3 regions of the Massilia suwonensis genome follow, and region 1 is predicted to be linked to each of the others. Evidence: predicted binding sites of a transcription regulator. Region 1 holds the regulator's gene; each other region holds the start of a gene.
What was found. The regulator sigma-54, encoded in region 1, starts transcription at its own class of promoters, with help from an activator protein. The targets are predictions, from matches to a motif close to TGGCANGNAANCTGCTTT.

Region 1 (4,924 bases):
CGTCGCGACCTTCCGCCAGAAGCGCGACGGCGGACCTGACCTCTGGATGGAAGGGCAAGCCGAGCGCATCGAATACGACGAGCGCGTGGAAGTGGTGAAGCTGTTCTCGAAGGCGGTCGTGAAGGAGCTGGAAAACAGCCGCCTCACCAACCAGATCGACGGCGCCTACATCTCGTACGACAGCCGGCGCGAAGTGGCGACCGTGCGCAACGACGCCAGCGGCGAAAGCAAGGTCGGCGGCGGCCGCGGCACCCTGATCATCGCGCCGCGCCGTACTGCAACGGGCGCCCCCGCAGCAGCGCCTGCAGCAGCCGTACCGGCAACCCCGGCAGCAACGCCGGCAGCGGCAGGAAAGAAATAATGAAGGATGCACGCGACAACCGCAGTACCCTGGTCGTACGGGGCCTGCAAAAAAGCTATGGCAAGCGCCTGGTCGTGCGCGACGTGTCCCTGGAGGTCGGCTGTGGCGAAGTGGTCGGCCTGCTCGGCCCGAACGGCGCCGGCAAGACCACCTCGTTCTACATGATCGTCGGCCTGGTGCCGTCGGACGCCGGCTCGATCGAAATCAACGGCACCGATATCTCGAGCCTGCCGATCCACCGCCGCGCGGTACTGGGTTTGTCCTACCTGCCGCAGGAAGCCTCGGTGTTTCGCAAGCTGACCGTCGAAGACAACATCCGCGCCGTGCTCGAACTGCAGCACGACGAGAACGGCAAGTCGCTGAGCCGCGCCGCCATCGACGAGCGCCTCGATTCGCTGCTGGCCGAACTGCAGATCGAGAAGCTGCGCGAGAACCCGGCGCTGTCGCTGTCGGGCGGCGAGCGCCGCCGCGTCGAGATCGCGCGCGCACTGGCGACCAATCCGCGCTTCGTGCTGCTGGACGAACCGTTTGCCGGCGTCGACCCGATCGCCGTGATCGAGATCCAGCGCATCGTGCGCTTCCTGAAGGAGCGCGGCATCGGCGTGCTGATCACCGACCACAATGTGCGCGAGACGCTCGGCATCTGCGACCGCGCCTACATCATCAACCAGGGCGCCGTGCTGGCGTCGGGCCGTCCCGACGACATCATCGCGGACGAGTCGGTACGGCGCGTCTACCTGGGCGAACACTTCCGCATGTAGTAACGGATCAGAACCTAAGCGGACCATGAAACAATCCCTGCAACTCCGGACTTCGCAGCACCTGGCGCTCACGCCGCAGCTTCAGCAGTCGATCCGCCTGCTGCAGCTCTCCACGCTCGAACTGCACCAGGAGATCGAGCAGATCCTGTCGGATAACCCGCTGCTCGAACGGCTCGACGATCCGCTCGACCACTCGGTTCGCCTGCTGGCCGACGGCGCCATCAATGCCGCGCCGGCACCGAGCGAAGCGCCTGCGCCGAACGGCGAAGAAGGTGCTCCTGCCCCCGATGCGCCGGAAGGCGGCGAGGGCGGCGACGTCGAACGCGGCGAAGCCGAGGGCGAGTGGGGCGACCTTTCTCGCAGCGGCAATGCCGAAGGCGACGACGACGGCCGTCCGCAGCTGGGCGCGATGGGCGTGACCCTGCGCGAGCACCTGTGCGAACAGATCCGCGTCACCGCCGTCTCGGCGCGCGACCGCGCGCTGGCCGAACTGGTGATCGATGCCATCGACGACAACGGCTACCTCGAAGAGCAGCTCGACGAAATTCACGCGCGCCTGCCGAGCGAACTCGAAGTCGAGATGGACGAACTGCGCTGCGCGCTGGCGCTGGTGCAAAGCCTCGATCCGGTCGGCGTCGGTGCGCGCAGCGCGGCCGAGTGCCTGGCGCTGCAGATCCGCGCCATGCCCGGCGTGCCGCTGGTGACGCGGCGCATGGCTTTGAAGATCGTCGAGGGTTACCTGAACTGGTTCGCGCAGCGCGAATTCACCAAGCTGAAAAAGGCGCTCGACTGCGACGACGAAGACCTGCGCGAAGCGCAGGCCGTGATCCGCCAGTGCAATCCGCATCCCGGCGCGGCCTTCGCATCGAGCGTCTCGGACTATGTCGTTCCGGACGTTATTGTCCGCAAATCGAAGAACGGCTGGAGCGTCTCGCTGAACAACGAGGTGATGCCGCGCCTGCGTGTGAACAACGTCTACGCCAACCTGCTCAAGCAGGGAAAAGGCGAAGGCCAGATGAGCGCGCAGCTGCAGGAAGCGAAGTGGTTGATTAAAAATATGCGCCAGCGCTTCGACACGATCCTGCGTGTTTCGCAGGCAATTGTGGAGCGCCAGAAGAACTTTTTCAGCCATGGCGCGGTTGCCATGCGTCCCCTTGTGCTTCGCGAGATAGCTGATACACTAGGTCTACACGAGAGCACTATTTCTCGGGTAACAACTCAGAAATTCATGCTGACCCCGCACGGCATGTTTGAGCTGAAGTATTTCTTCGGAAGCCATGTCGCCACCGAAGCGGGGGGCGAAGCATCGTCCACGGCGATACGGGCGCTCATTGCGCAACTGACAGGAGCAGAGGACCCAAAGAACCCATTATCCGACAGCAAGATCGCGGAAATGCTCGGTGAACAAGGCATGGTCATTGCGCGCCGCACGGTTGCAAAATACCGCGAGGCACTCAAGATTCCTCCCGTCAGTCTCCGCAAATCCTTGTAACAGCGGCCCCCATGCGCACTCCTTGCGCGGCGCGGGCGCCGCTCACTTTTCAAAGGAGTGTGTATGAATCTCACTATCAGCGGTCACCACCTCGACGTCACCCCCGCCATTCGTGAATACGTACAGAACAAGCTGGAACGCATCACCCGCCATTTCGATCAAGTGATCGATTCCCATGTCATCCTCGCGATCGACAACCTGACTGAAAAAGACAAACGACAAAAGGCCGAGATCAACCTGCGCGTCTCCGGCAAGACGGTGCATGTGGAAAGTGTGGCGCAAGACCTGTACGCAGCGATCGACCTCCTGATGGACCGGCTCGACCGCCAGGTAATGAAATACAAGACGATGTTGAAGGACCATAGTCGTGAGGCGCTCAAGCGCCTGCCTGAAGGCGGAGAGGCCGCTGCCGCGATGTAATTCTCGGCAAGCAAGCACCGTCTGAACGAGGGCGCCGGAAGGGCGCCCTTTTCATTTTGTGCGCGGCGTAGGCGGGCTTGGGTAAAATGCATGTCTTTTCATCTATTGCGCTGACCATGACCGACCACGTCCTCACCCGCGTTGCCAACGGCACCGGCGTCATCACGCTCGACCGCCCGAAGGCCCTGAATTCCCTCTCCCTGGCGATGGTGCGCCGCCTCGCCGACATCCTGCTGGCCTGGCGCGACGACGCGACCGTGTCCGCGGTCGTGCTCGGCAGCAGCAGCGAAAAAGCCCTGTGCGCAGGCGGCGACATCCGCTTCTTCCACGAAGCCGGCCATGCCACGCCGACGGGCGGCAGCGCGCTGCTGGAAGATTTCTTCACCGAGGAATACGCGCTGAATCACCTGATCCATTTCTATCCGAAACCGTATATCGCGATTATGGACGGCGTCGTGATGGGCGGCGGCATGGGCATCGCCCAGGGCGGCCCTGAGACCGGCCTGCGCATCGTGACCGAGCGCACGAAGATGGCGATGCCGGAAGTGAACATCGGCCTGTTCCCGGACGTCGGCGGCAGCCATTTCCTGTCGCACGCGCCTGGTCAGCTGGGCAATTACCTGGGCCTGACCGGGCTGACGATCGGTGCGGCGGATGCGCTGTATGTCGGCCTGGCCGACGTGTTTATTCCGAGCGCGCAGCTGGGGGAATTGAATGCGTTGATCGACGCGACGCCGGGTGCGCAGCTGGCCGACGCCATCCGGGCCTTCGCCGCGCCATTTGCCCTTGACGCGGGCCAGAGCGTATTGGAAACGCAGCGCGCCGCGATCGACACCCACTTCGGTGCCGGCTCGGTGGCCGCCATCATGGCCTCGTTGGAAAAGGACGAGAATCCCTTCCTGCAGAAGGCCGTGGGGGCGATGCGCCAGCGTTCGCCGCTGATGATGTGCGTGACCTGGGAGATGCTGCAGCGTGGCGCGTCGCTCGACGTGGCCGACTGCCTGCGCATGGAACGCTCGCTGGTGCGCCGCAATTTCGACCACGGCGAAGTGCTGGAAGGCGTGCGCGCGCTGGTAATCGACAAGGACAATGCTCCGCAGTGGAATCCGCCGTCGCTGGAGGCGGTGACGCCCGAGATGGTGGATGCCTTCTTCGCGCCGGTGTGGCCGGATCACGCGCACCCGTTGCGGCATTTGGACTAACGATATGGACGCGCACTTGACGCGGAATCCGCGTCAAGAGAACCGTAGGGTGGGCACTCCGTGCCCACGCGGACGCCCCATTTGATCAGTGTTGGTGGTGACCGACGCCGAGCGGTGCGCACAGGTACGACCGCGTGGGCACGGTGTGCCCACCCTACAAAAGCGTTAAGGCCGCGGGTTTTTAAGACTGCTCGCGATGCCGCAGAACCACGCGTTCCGTATCGCCGAAGTAGGCCGCCAGCCGCTCGGCCATGTACACCGAGCGATGCTGCCCGCCCGTGCAACCCACCGCCACCGTCAGGTAGCTGCGGTTATCGGTCTTGAACGACGGCAGCCATTTCTCCACGAACTTGCAGATGTCGTTCAGCATCTCGGTCGCGCTCGGCTGGGCGTCAAGGAAGGCGATCACGGGAGCGTCCTTGCCGGTCAGCGGGCGCAGGGACAGGTCGTAATACGGATTCGGAATCGCGCGCACGTCGAACACGAAGTCGGCGTCGAGCGGGACGCCCACCTTGAAGGCGAAGGATTCGAAGAACAGGGTCAGCGGCGCGTGCTGGACTTCAGCCAGCTCCTTGATCCAGGCGCGCAGCTTATTTGCCGAGGCCTCGGACGTGTCGATCACGTGGCCCAGCTGCTCGATGGCGCCGAGGCGCTCGCGCTCTTCGGCGATGCATTCGATCAGGGTGCG
Region 2 (4,924 bases), on a different contig from region 1:
GTCTGGCACAGCTGCGGCAGTGCGGCGGAGTAGAAGCGCTTGCCGGCCTTTTCCTGGGCGCGCAGGTATTCGAAGCGCGGGCGGTAATACTTGTCGAAGGTGTTCGGGTATTTTTCGGACAGCCAGTCCAGCTCGGAGTCCTCGGGCACCCAGGTGTGGAAGCCGGCGGCGTTGCCGACGCTGTAGAAGGTCAGCCACAGCTGGTGGGTGATGTGTTCCTTCTCCTCGACCGATTTCTCCCAGAACTTGGGCATCGTGATGCCGTAGCGTGCCAGGTCGTCGAACAGCGCCTTGCCGTTCTGCTCGAAGTACATCTCCCAGCCTTCTTTCCACGACATCACGCGCTTCGGATGCATGTAGTCCATCATCATGCCGACGATGCCGAGCAGGCGGTAGCCGCGCCAGAAGTACTTGTCGATCCAGCGCTGCACGATGGGCAGGTTGTCGGGATGCTGCTCGAGGATGAACTTGATCACCTCCAGCCCCAGCGTCATGTGGCGCGATTCGTCCGACTGGGCCGAGAAACCGAAGTTCACGGTGGCCATGTCGCCGTTGTAGGCGGCGCCCGACATGAAGGGCATGAACAGCAGGTTGGTCAGCACGTACTCGAACGAGAACGAGATGGCGGTGACGAATTCGAACGGGCCGGCCGACAGCGCGTCCTCGAAATACGATTTCGGCACCGACAGGTACCAGGCGCGGTCGTACATGTGGAACGGGTCGTGCAGGCCGTCGAAGTACTTGTTGTACTGGCTGATGGTGTGCAGCTGGGTCTGCGCGTGGCGCAGTTCGTCGATCGACTGCATCTGCGAGGCGACCTGGGCGCCGACACCGGGGAAGGCGCGGCCGGCCATGGCAAAGCCGCGGTGGGCGCCGTATTCGAGCGGGGTGACCGCCGTCAGGAAGATCTTCAGGCTGTTGATGTAGCGCGCGTCCGAGACGCCCAGGTGCGCGTTGTTTTGGGTAAAGGCGTCGATCACCGCGTACAGCTTGCGCTCCTTTTCGCCCTGGTATTTCCAGTAGGCGTCCATGGTCAGGCGGAACGGGTCTTCCCACTTGCTCCAGTCTTCGATCTTGATGCCTTCGAAGTCGCACAGCGGGAATACCTCGGACTGCGACTTGTACGAAAAATCCCAGGCCAGGTCGCTGGTCATGGTGGTGTACTTGTCCTTCAAACTCATTTTCTTGGCTTGGGCCACGATTGTCTCCTGTGATGTTTTGAGGTTGCGCCTGGGTCAGACGCGTTCCAGCGCAAAGTAGTCGTCGGTCTCGTCGATATTTCCGGACAGCGACACCAGCGTCAGGTGGATGTCCTGCGGGTCCCATGGGCGGCCGATGCGCTCTTCGACGCTTTCACGCTTGACCACCAGGCGCCCGGGGGCGTCGATCTTGTAGAGGCCCGGGTACTGCGTGATCGTGGCGTGCGGGTTGTCGGCCTCGATAGCCTCGCGGATCGGGCGTGCTTCTTCGTTGTCCTGCAAGGCCAGGAAAACCATTTTTTCAGTCATGTTCTGTCTCCGCTTTCAGGTATTAAAGGCCGCTCTTGGCCAGGCGTTCGGCCAGCTGGCCGGCGCAGGCATCGAGTTCGGTGCCGGCCTGGGTGCCGAACGCCGCCGCGGCGACCGGCTGCAGCGCCTGCAGTACCTGCGGCTGCCACTTGCCGACCCACTGCGCCAGTTGCTCCTTGTTGGCCGGCGATTCGGCGGCGGCGATCTTCAGCACCGCGCCAGTCCAGCGAGCGTGTTCGTCGAACCACTCGCTCATGAACTCGGTCAGCATCGCGAAGCTGGTCTGCCCCGATGCGCTGGCCAGGTTGCCGAATGACTGGTACACCAGCGGATACAGCAGGCCGTCGAGCACCACGTTCTGCGCCACGAACAGTTCGAACCAGTCTTCGGTGACCAGCATGTTCTCGGCCAGCGCGCGCATGCCCTGCCACGCCGGGTCGTTCTGCCATGCGGCCTTGGCGGTCTTGAGTGCGGTGTCGGTGCCGTCCGCCAGCATCAGGCCGATGCGGGTGATGTACTGGGCAATCCCCAGCCGGTCCATCGCGCACATCATCGTGGCCTGGGTGACCGACACACCGTAGCCCTTGGCCGACATCGCGCAGTTGTTGAGGTTGGCCGCGTACTCGAGATGGCGCAGCGGCAGCAGCAGGTACTCGATTTGCGCGCGCAGTCCGGCGGGGATGGTCGCCAGCATCTGGCGCTTTTCGACAAAGGCAAAGTTGCGTTCGGCCGCATCCTGCTGCTTGCTGCGGGTGATGGTCCAGGCACCGTAGTAGTATTGGCGTGGGTCCAGCAGGCGATACCAGTCGGCCATCTCGATCGCGGTGTTGCGCTTGTCGAAGATGGCGCGGTCCTTCGACCACAGCGGCTGGTAGTGGAAGTTCGTTTCCGGCTGCAGCCCAATGGTCGCCTCAAGGTAGCGCGAGGCCGGCTTGTCGGTGCCGGTGAAGCGCGCCACGGCGTCGAAAGTATGGCGCAGCGGCTTGATGTTCAGGCTCTTGATGTCAACTTGCATCCCATGTCTCCTTGTAAAATTATTTGATCCGGCGCAGCGGAATGCCGGGCTCGGACGGCGTGATCAGGCCGGGCGCGCCAGTGTCGATGAAGCGGACCTGATTGATTGCGCAAAACTCCTGAAAGGCGGCCGCGGGCAGGATCAGTTCCACGCACAGGTCGCGGTCGGCGACGAAGAATTCGAACTCGATGAAGCCGTTTTCCGTTTCATTGGTAACTCTTACCCAGCGGTTATTTGCATTGACTTCGGACATCAGCCGCCCCTATATTGAAAAAGACAAATAAGAAACCGACATATGCGGTATTCATCTAACGCATAGCAAACGGTGTGCCAGCTTGATTCCTCAAGTGCGTTTGCTGCACCGCGAGCACGGCAATATGATTGGGCGCGGCCAAGTCAATACGGAGCATGGATGCTGCGAACGCACAAAGTTGTCCATGAGTATCAATTAGTCAATTCATGAAATTCGCCCAAAAGCGCATGTCATCAAAAGCTTAAAAAAAAACGGCAGTGCTGGCGCCTGAGATTAGAACGAGGAGACCATGCAGTCGAAATCCACAGTGGCCGACGCCGGGGCCGGGCCGGGCGTGAGCCTGCGCCTTCACATCCCCGACAAGATCGAGGACAAGATATTTCCAAATATTCGCGACCTGGCCGAACGGCTGCATTTCAGCCCGACCGACGGCCGCATCTGGCTCGACGACAGCCGTATGATCCTGCTGCGCACCGAGGCCTTCGGGGCCTTGCGCCAGGAACTGATCGAATCGCTGGGGGTCGAGTCGGCGCGCGGCCTGCTGACCCGTATGGGCTACCTGGCCGGCTCCAAGGACGCGGCGCTGGCGCGCAAGGTGCGGCCCGGCGACAACCAGACCAATATGTTCATGGTCGGTCCGCAAATGCACGGCCTCGAAGGCGTGGTGCGGGCCGAACCGGTGCGGCTCGAAATCGACAGCGCCACCGGCCATTTCTATTGCGAGGTGGTGTGGAAGGATTCGTCCGAGGACGAGTCGCACATCTCGATCTACGGGCTGGGATCGGAGCCGGCCTGCTGGATGCAGACCGGCTACGCCAGCGGCTACAGCAGCGCGTTCATGGGCAAGCGGATCCTGTTCCGCGAAGTCGAATGCAGCTCGACCGGCGCCGCCCATTGCCGCGTGATCGGCAAGCCGGTCGAAGAATGGGACGATCCGGAACTGGACATGAAATATCTGGAGGCGCAACCGTTGCAGCAGCGCCGTGGCGTGGCGCCGGGCAGCGCGCCACAGCCGGCTTCTGGCGCGCCTTTGCCAGCCGGGGGCGGCAGCGGCGGGCATGCGGTGGCAATCGGCGCCTCGGCCGGATTTTTCGGCGTGATCCACCGCATCAACCGGGTCGCGGGAACGCGCGCCACCGTGCTGCTGCTCGGCGAAAGCGGCGTCGGCAAAAGCATGTTCGCCTGCGAAGTGCACAGCAAGAGCCCGCGCGCCAACAAGCCCCTCATCCAGCTCAATTGCGCCGCGATGCCAGAGCAACTGATGGAGTCGGAATTGTTCGGGGTCGACAAGGGCGCCTACACCGGCGTCAACGAATCGCGCCCGGGCCGGTTTGAAGCGGCCGACGGCGGCACCATCTTCCTCGATGAAATCGCGTGCCTGAGCCTGACGGCGCAGGCCAAATTGCTACGCGTCCTGCAGAGCGGCGAACTGGAACACCTGGGCAGCACCAGGACCCGCAAGGTCGACGTGCGGGTGGTGGCCGCCACCAACGAAAACCTGAAGGTTGCGGTCGAAGAGGGCCGGTTTCGGAAGGACCTGTATTACCGCCTGAACGTGTTCCCGATCCTGATTCCGCCGCTGCGCGAACGGCGCGCCGACATCCCGCTGCTGCTCGAAAAACTGCTGCGCGAGCTGTGCCAGCGGCACGGGCGCCAGGTTTCCGGCGTCACCAACCGCGCCATGCAGGCCTTGCTGACGCACCGGTGGCCGGGCAATATCCGCGAACTTGAAAACGTGCTCGAGCGCGGCATCATCCTGGCCGACGAAGGCGGTGCGATCGATATCCCGCACCTGTTCAGCGTCGACGAAAGTCCGGCCAACTCGACGCAGCTGGGACTGGCCGAGCTGGCCGCGCTGACGCCGGCGATGCCGAGCCTGGCCGAGACCACCGGCCTGGGGCCGGCGAGCGGCACCTCGATCGACGAGTGGGCGTCGGGCGTGATCGCGCGCCAGCAGTCCACGCTCGGCCAGATCGAGGATGCGCTGATGCAGGCGGCGCTGAAGTCGGCGCACGGCAATATCAGCAAGGCCGCCAGCCTGCTGGGCATCACGCGCGCGCAAATGGATTACCGCACCAAGAAATTGCCGCAGCCGCGCTGAGCGGGAGATCGGGCCGAGGGGCTGGACCGCGCTACCGCCACTGGGCC
Region 3 (4,924 bases), on a different contig from region 1:
GGCCTGTGGCAGATGCTGTTCGCGGCCGCGCGGCTGGGTAAATTCATCCGCATGGTGCCGTATCCGGTGATGCTGGGCTTCGTCAACGGCCTGGCTCTCGTCATCTTCATCGCCCAGTTCGGTCACCTCAAGGTCAATGGACAGTGGATGCAGGGCGCGCAGCTGGCCACGATGCTGGGACTGGTGGCGGCGACCATGGCCGTCATCTACGTCACGCCGCGCATCACCAAGGCCGTGCCGGCGACCCTGATCGGGATCCTGGTGGTGACGGCTGGCGCGGCGCTGCTGGGCATCGAGTCGAAGACCGTGGGCGACCTGGGTTCGATCGGCGGCGGCCTGCCGCAGTTTGCGCTGCCGAGCGTGCCGTTCAACTTCGAGACCTTGCGCATCGTGCTGCCATATTCTCTGGTGCTGGCCGGCGTGGGCCTGATCGAGTCGCTGCTGACCCTGACGCTGGTCGACGAGATCACGGAAACGCGCGGCCAGCCGAACCGGGAGTGCATGGCGCAGGGCGCGGCCAACGTCGTCACGGCCCTGTTTGGCGGCATGGGCGGCTGCGCCATGATCGGCCAGTCGATGATCAACGTGAACAACGGCGCCTACGGCCGCCTGTCGGGCATGTCAGCCTCGCTGTTCCTGCTCTCCTTCATCCTGTTCGGCTCGAGCTGGATCGAGCAGATCCCGCTGGCGGCGCTGATCGGCGTGATGTTCGTGGTCTGCGAAAAGACCTTCGAGTGGGGCACGTTCCGCACCATCGGCAAGGTGCCGCGCGCCGACACCCTGGTCGTGGTGCTGGTGGCGGCGGTCACCCTGATCTTCGACCTGGCGGTCGCGGTGCTGGCCGGCGTGATCGTCTCGGCCCTGGTCTTCGCCTGGCAGCACGCCAAGCAGATCAAGGTCGCGACCAGCGTCGATGCCCAGGGCTGGAAAGTGTATGAACTGGACGGCACGCTGTTCTTCGCCTCGGTCGCGCATTTCAATGGCTTGTTCGCGCCGAAGGACGATCCGCAGGATGTCGTGGTCGAGTTCCGCCGCGCGCGCGTGGTCGATCACTCGGCGATCCAGGCGATCGACGCGCTGGCCGAACGCTACCGGGCGCTGGGCAAGCGCCTGCACCTGCGCCACCTGAGCCCGGACTGCCGCGAGCTGCTGGAGAAGGCGCGCGACATGATCGAGGTGAACGTGCTGGAAGACCCGCGTTACCGGGTGGCCGACGACAAGCTCGCTTGAAGCAGGCCGAGGACGGGATACAAAAAATCCCCGGCTGGCCGGGGATTTTTTATTGAAGCAGCCGGTGCTTACGCGGCGCGGCGGCGCAGGAAGCCGGCGCCGGCCAGCGCGATCGCGAACAGGGCGATCGAGCCCGGTTCAGGAACTTCGGCGGCGCCTGCCGTTCCGAAGGTCACGTTGTCGAACAACGAACCCGACCCGTTGGCCGCATAGCTGACGCTGGTGAACATGTTCTCGGTATCGACGATGCCGAAGAAGCCGCCGTTGGCGCTCGAATACTCTTGCCCGTTCAGCGAGACCTTTGCCGTCGATCGCTGGTAGTCGCCGAAATCGATACCGAAGGCATTGATGGCATTCGCAAAATCGAATGTGCCGCCACTGTAGGTCCACACATAGGCAGGATACTGAAAACCCTGCGCCGAGTTGTCTCCGCACTGGAACGGGCCACTGCTGCAGCGATAGGCCTGGATATTGATCTGGTAGGCGTTGCGATCGATCATGTTGGTTGGGCCATCGAACAGGTCATCCAGGCGGTCGACCGTGTGAGCCGACACGGCTGCCTCGAAAGCGGCGCGGTCCGTGAAGGTCAGGACAGCTGCCTGGGTGGACAGCGAGGCCAGCATGGCGATGAGGGCGACACCAAGTTTCTTTTTCATGATTGCTCCGTTTTGGATTGCAGTGCTTGTTATTGGTTTGGTCCTGCAATGCAGCCATGAATAGCGCTTTACAAGCAGTGACGCTGCAGTTTTAGCAACTTTCTTGCCATTAGGAATTATTTCTGAAAGATCATGTACTTACAAAAAATCGGTGATTTATTTACGCGTTGAATGTAAAGTTTCCCGACGAAAATCATGCAGTTTGGATACGATACAAAAAATGCGGCATGTGCCGCATTTTCGTATCGCTTTCATCGCCATATCAGCGCGTCGCGCGTTTGCGCACGCATTCGATATACGCCTCGGTATCCGGCGGCACGCCATTTCTCTGCGACTTCCAGATCATCTCGCCCAGGCACTCCATGATTTCATGGTGTGCGTCGTGCTCGCCGATGCGCGCCACCAATTGGTCGTGCGCCGCCTTGATGCCGCGCGGCTGGTCGATCGAGACCTGTTCCGCAATCGACAGGTGCATCGACAGGTGTAAAAAAGGATTCGGCTGGCCGCCTTCGACCGAATAGTCGCGCGCGACGGCTTCGTCGGCGTCCATCAGGGCGTCGTGGTATTCGGGGTGCTGGACGATCCAGTCGGCGGCGATGGCGTCCATCGGCGTCAGGATCTCTCCAGCGCGCTGCTTGCGGAAGGCGTCGCAGAAGAAGCGGCGCACGTCGTGCGAGGAGGGTGTGAACATGGGGGGAATGTGAAACGTTGGCGTAGACCGCCATTGTAGCGTGCGCCGTCCTGGCGCGCAGGGACGAAAAAAAAGCAGGCCCCACCACTGCGTGGTGTGCCTGCTCCTGGCTAGATGTTACTTTTCCGGCGCCAATATTAACTGCGCTAACTGCGGTTCGCTCCCCGCCAGCGGCGCCTTGGCGGCCGGCTTGGCCGAGCCTGCACTACTGCTGCGCGGCTGGCGCAGGTAGCGCGCGCTGTGGCGCCGCTCGCCCTGTCCGCCGTGGGCCGGACTGGTCAGGAAACGCGACAGTTCCTGCAATGCGCGCTGGTAGACATCGCGCTTGAACTCGATGACCACGTCCAGCGGCACCCAGTAATCGTGCCAGCGCCAGGCGTCGAACTCCGGATGGTCGGTCAGGCGCAGATTGACGTCATTGTCGCGCGCAACCATGCGCAACAGGAACCAGATCTGCTTCTGGCCGCGGTAATGGCCGCGGATCTCGCGCTTGATGAAGTGATCCGGCACCTCGTAGCGCAGCCAGTCGCGGGTGCGGCCCACGATCTTGACGTGCTCCTGGCGCAAACCGATTTCTTCCTCGAGTTCGCGGTACATCGCCTGTTCCGGCGTCTCGCCGTATTTGATACCCCCTTGCGGAAACTGCCACGAGTGCTCGCGCACCCGCTTGCCCCACCACACCTCGTTATTGGCGTTAAGCAGGATGATGCCGACGTTGGGGCGGAACCCTTCCCGATCGAGCATAAAGCACCTCGAAACTTTCTGCCGGCTTTTGTGTCCCTTACATTTTTACCTACAAATCCACACGTCAGCTTCCCTCGTGCACGACGAAAACGGCGGACGCTGCGTGTTCAAGACCCATTTGTACAAAGATTGGACGCATCAGCCAGCTAATCCTTTAAAATTAGGTCGATTATAACTCTCTCTTTTTAAAAAGAATTCATCGATATGCGCGCCTCACGATTTTTTATTTCAACTCTTAAAGAAGCGCCTTCCGACGCCGAGATCGTCAGCCACAAGCTCATGATGCGCGCCGGTATGATCAAGCGCCTGGGCTCCGGCATCTATACGTACATGCCGACGGGCCTGCGCGTGATCCGCAAGGTCGAAGCGATCATCCGCGAAGAAATGAACAAGTCGGGCGCGCTCGAACTCCTGATGCCGGTCGTGCAGCCGGCCGAGCTGTGGCAGGAAACCGGCCGCTGGGACAAGATGGGGGCCGAACTGATGCGCGTCAAGGACCGCCACGGCCGCGACTACGCGATCCAGCCGACTTCGGAAGAAGTCGTCACCGACGTCGTGCGCACCGAGGTGAAATCCTATCGCCAGCTGCCGCTGAACTTCTATCACATCCAGACCAAGTTCCGCGACGAGCGCCGTCCGCGCTTCGGCCTGATGCGCGGCCGCGAATTCACGATGAAGGATGCGTATTCCTTCGACCGTGACCTGGAAGGCATGCAGAAGTCCTACCAGATCATGTTCGACGCCTACGTGCGCATCTTCAATCGCTTCGGCCTGAAGTTCCGTGCGGTGGCGGCCGACAACGGCGCCATCGGCGGCACGGGCTCGCACGAATTCCACGTGATCGCCTCGACCGGCGAAGACGCGCTGGTCTACTGCCCGGATTCGGATTTCGCGGCCAACATGGAAGCGGCTGAGGCGATGGCAATCGGCGAGCGCGCTGCGCCTGCCGAGGACATGAAGAAGGTGCCGACCCCGGGCAAGACGAAATGCGAAACGGTCGCCGAGCTGCTGAACCTGCCGCTGGCGCGCACCGTGAAGACCATCGCGCTGACCGTCGAGAACGAAGCCGGCGGTAAAGTGACCAAGCAGTACTTCATGCTGCTGCTGCGCGGCGACCACGAGCTGAACGAAGTCAAGGTCGGCAAGGTCGCGGGCCTGGCGAACCACCGCTTCTCGACCGAAGAGGAAATCCAGGAAGTCTACGGCAGCGTGCCGGGCTACCTCGGTCCTGTCGCACCAAAACAGGCAGTCACCGTGGTTGCCGACCGCACGGTCGCCAACATGAGCGACTTCGTCTGCGGCGCCAATGAAGTCGACGCCCACCTGACGGGCGTGAACTGGGGCCGCGACCTGCCGGAACCGATCGTTGCCGACCTGCGCAACGTGGTCGAAGGCGACGCTTCGCCGGACGGCAGGGGCGTACTCGCGATCGAGCGCGGCATCGAAGTCGGTCACGTGTTCCAGCTCGGTACCGCCTACTCGGAAAAGATGGGCGCGACCTACCTGGATGAAAACGGCAAGCCGGCCCCGTTGCAGATGGGCTGCTACGGCATCGGCGTGACCCGCATCCTGGGCGCGGCGATCGAGCAGAACTTCGACGACA

Region 2: a site for sigma-54 is predicted at 2,839-2,856, ahead of ACFPQ5_RS02665 (phenol hydroxylase subunit). Genes of this name have one in related genera too.
Region 3: a site for sigma-54 is predicted at 1,978-1,995, ahead of ACFPQ5_RS18670 (PEP-CTERM sorting domain-containing protein). Genes of this name have one in related genera too.

Annotation. Positions count from the first base shown of each region.
Region 1 covers NZ_JBHSMR010000015.1:163,909-168,832, reverse strand. Annotated here, with positions in the region: gene lptA (lipopolysaccharide transport periplasmic protein LptA) at 1-361, shown strand, start outside; gene lptB (LPS export ABC transporter ATP-binding protein) at 361-1,122, shown strand; gene ACFPQ5_RS24300 (RNA polymerase factor sigma-54) at 1,148-2,614, shown strand; gene hpf (ribosome hibernation-promoting factor, HPF/YfiA family) at 2,678-3,034, shown strand; gene ACFPQ5_RS24290 (enoyl-CoA hydratase/isomerase family protein) at 3,151-4,236, shown strand; gene rapZ (RNase adapter RapZ) at 4,418-4,924, opposite strand, start outside.
Region 2 covers NZ_JBHSMR010000004.1:3,488-8,411, reverse strand. Annotated here, with positions in the region: gene ACFPQ5_RS02680 (aromatic/alkene/methane monooxygenase hydroxylase/oxygenase subunit alpha) at 1-1,199, opposite strand, end outside; gene ACFPQ5_RS02675 (MmoB/DmpM family protein) at 1,236-1,508, opposite strand; gene ACFPQ5_RS02670 (aromatic/alkene monooxygenase hydroxylase subunit beta) at 1,531-2,523, opposite strand; gene ACFPQ5_RS02665 (phenol hydroxylase subunit) at 2,543-2,776, opposite strand; gene ACFPQ5_RS02660 (sigma 54-interacting transcriptional regulator) at 3,066-4,877, shown strand.
Region 3 covers NZ_JBHSMR010000013.1:2,361,441-2,366,364, reverse strand. Annotated here, with positions in the region: gene ACFPQ5_RS18675 (SulP family inorganic anion transporter) at 1-1,230, shown strand, start outside; gene ACFPQ5_RS18670 (PEP-CTERM sorting domain-containing protein) at 1,299-1,886, opposite strand; gene ACFPQ5_RS18665 (DUF1841 family protein) at 2,149-2,577, opposite strand; gene ACFPQ5_RS18660 (RNA pyrophosphohydrolase) at 2,695-3,321, opposite strand; gene ACFPQ5_RS18655 (proline--tRNA ligase) at 3,526-4,924, shown strand, end outside.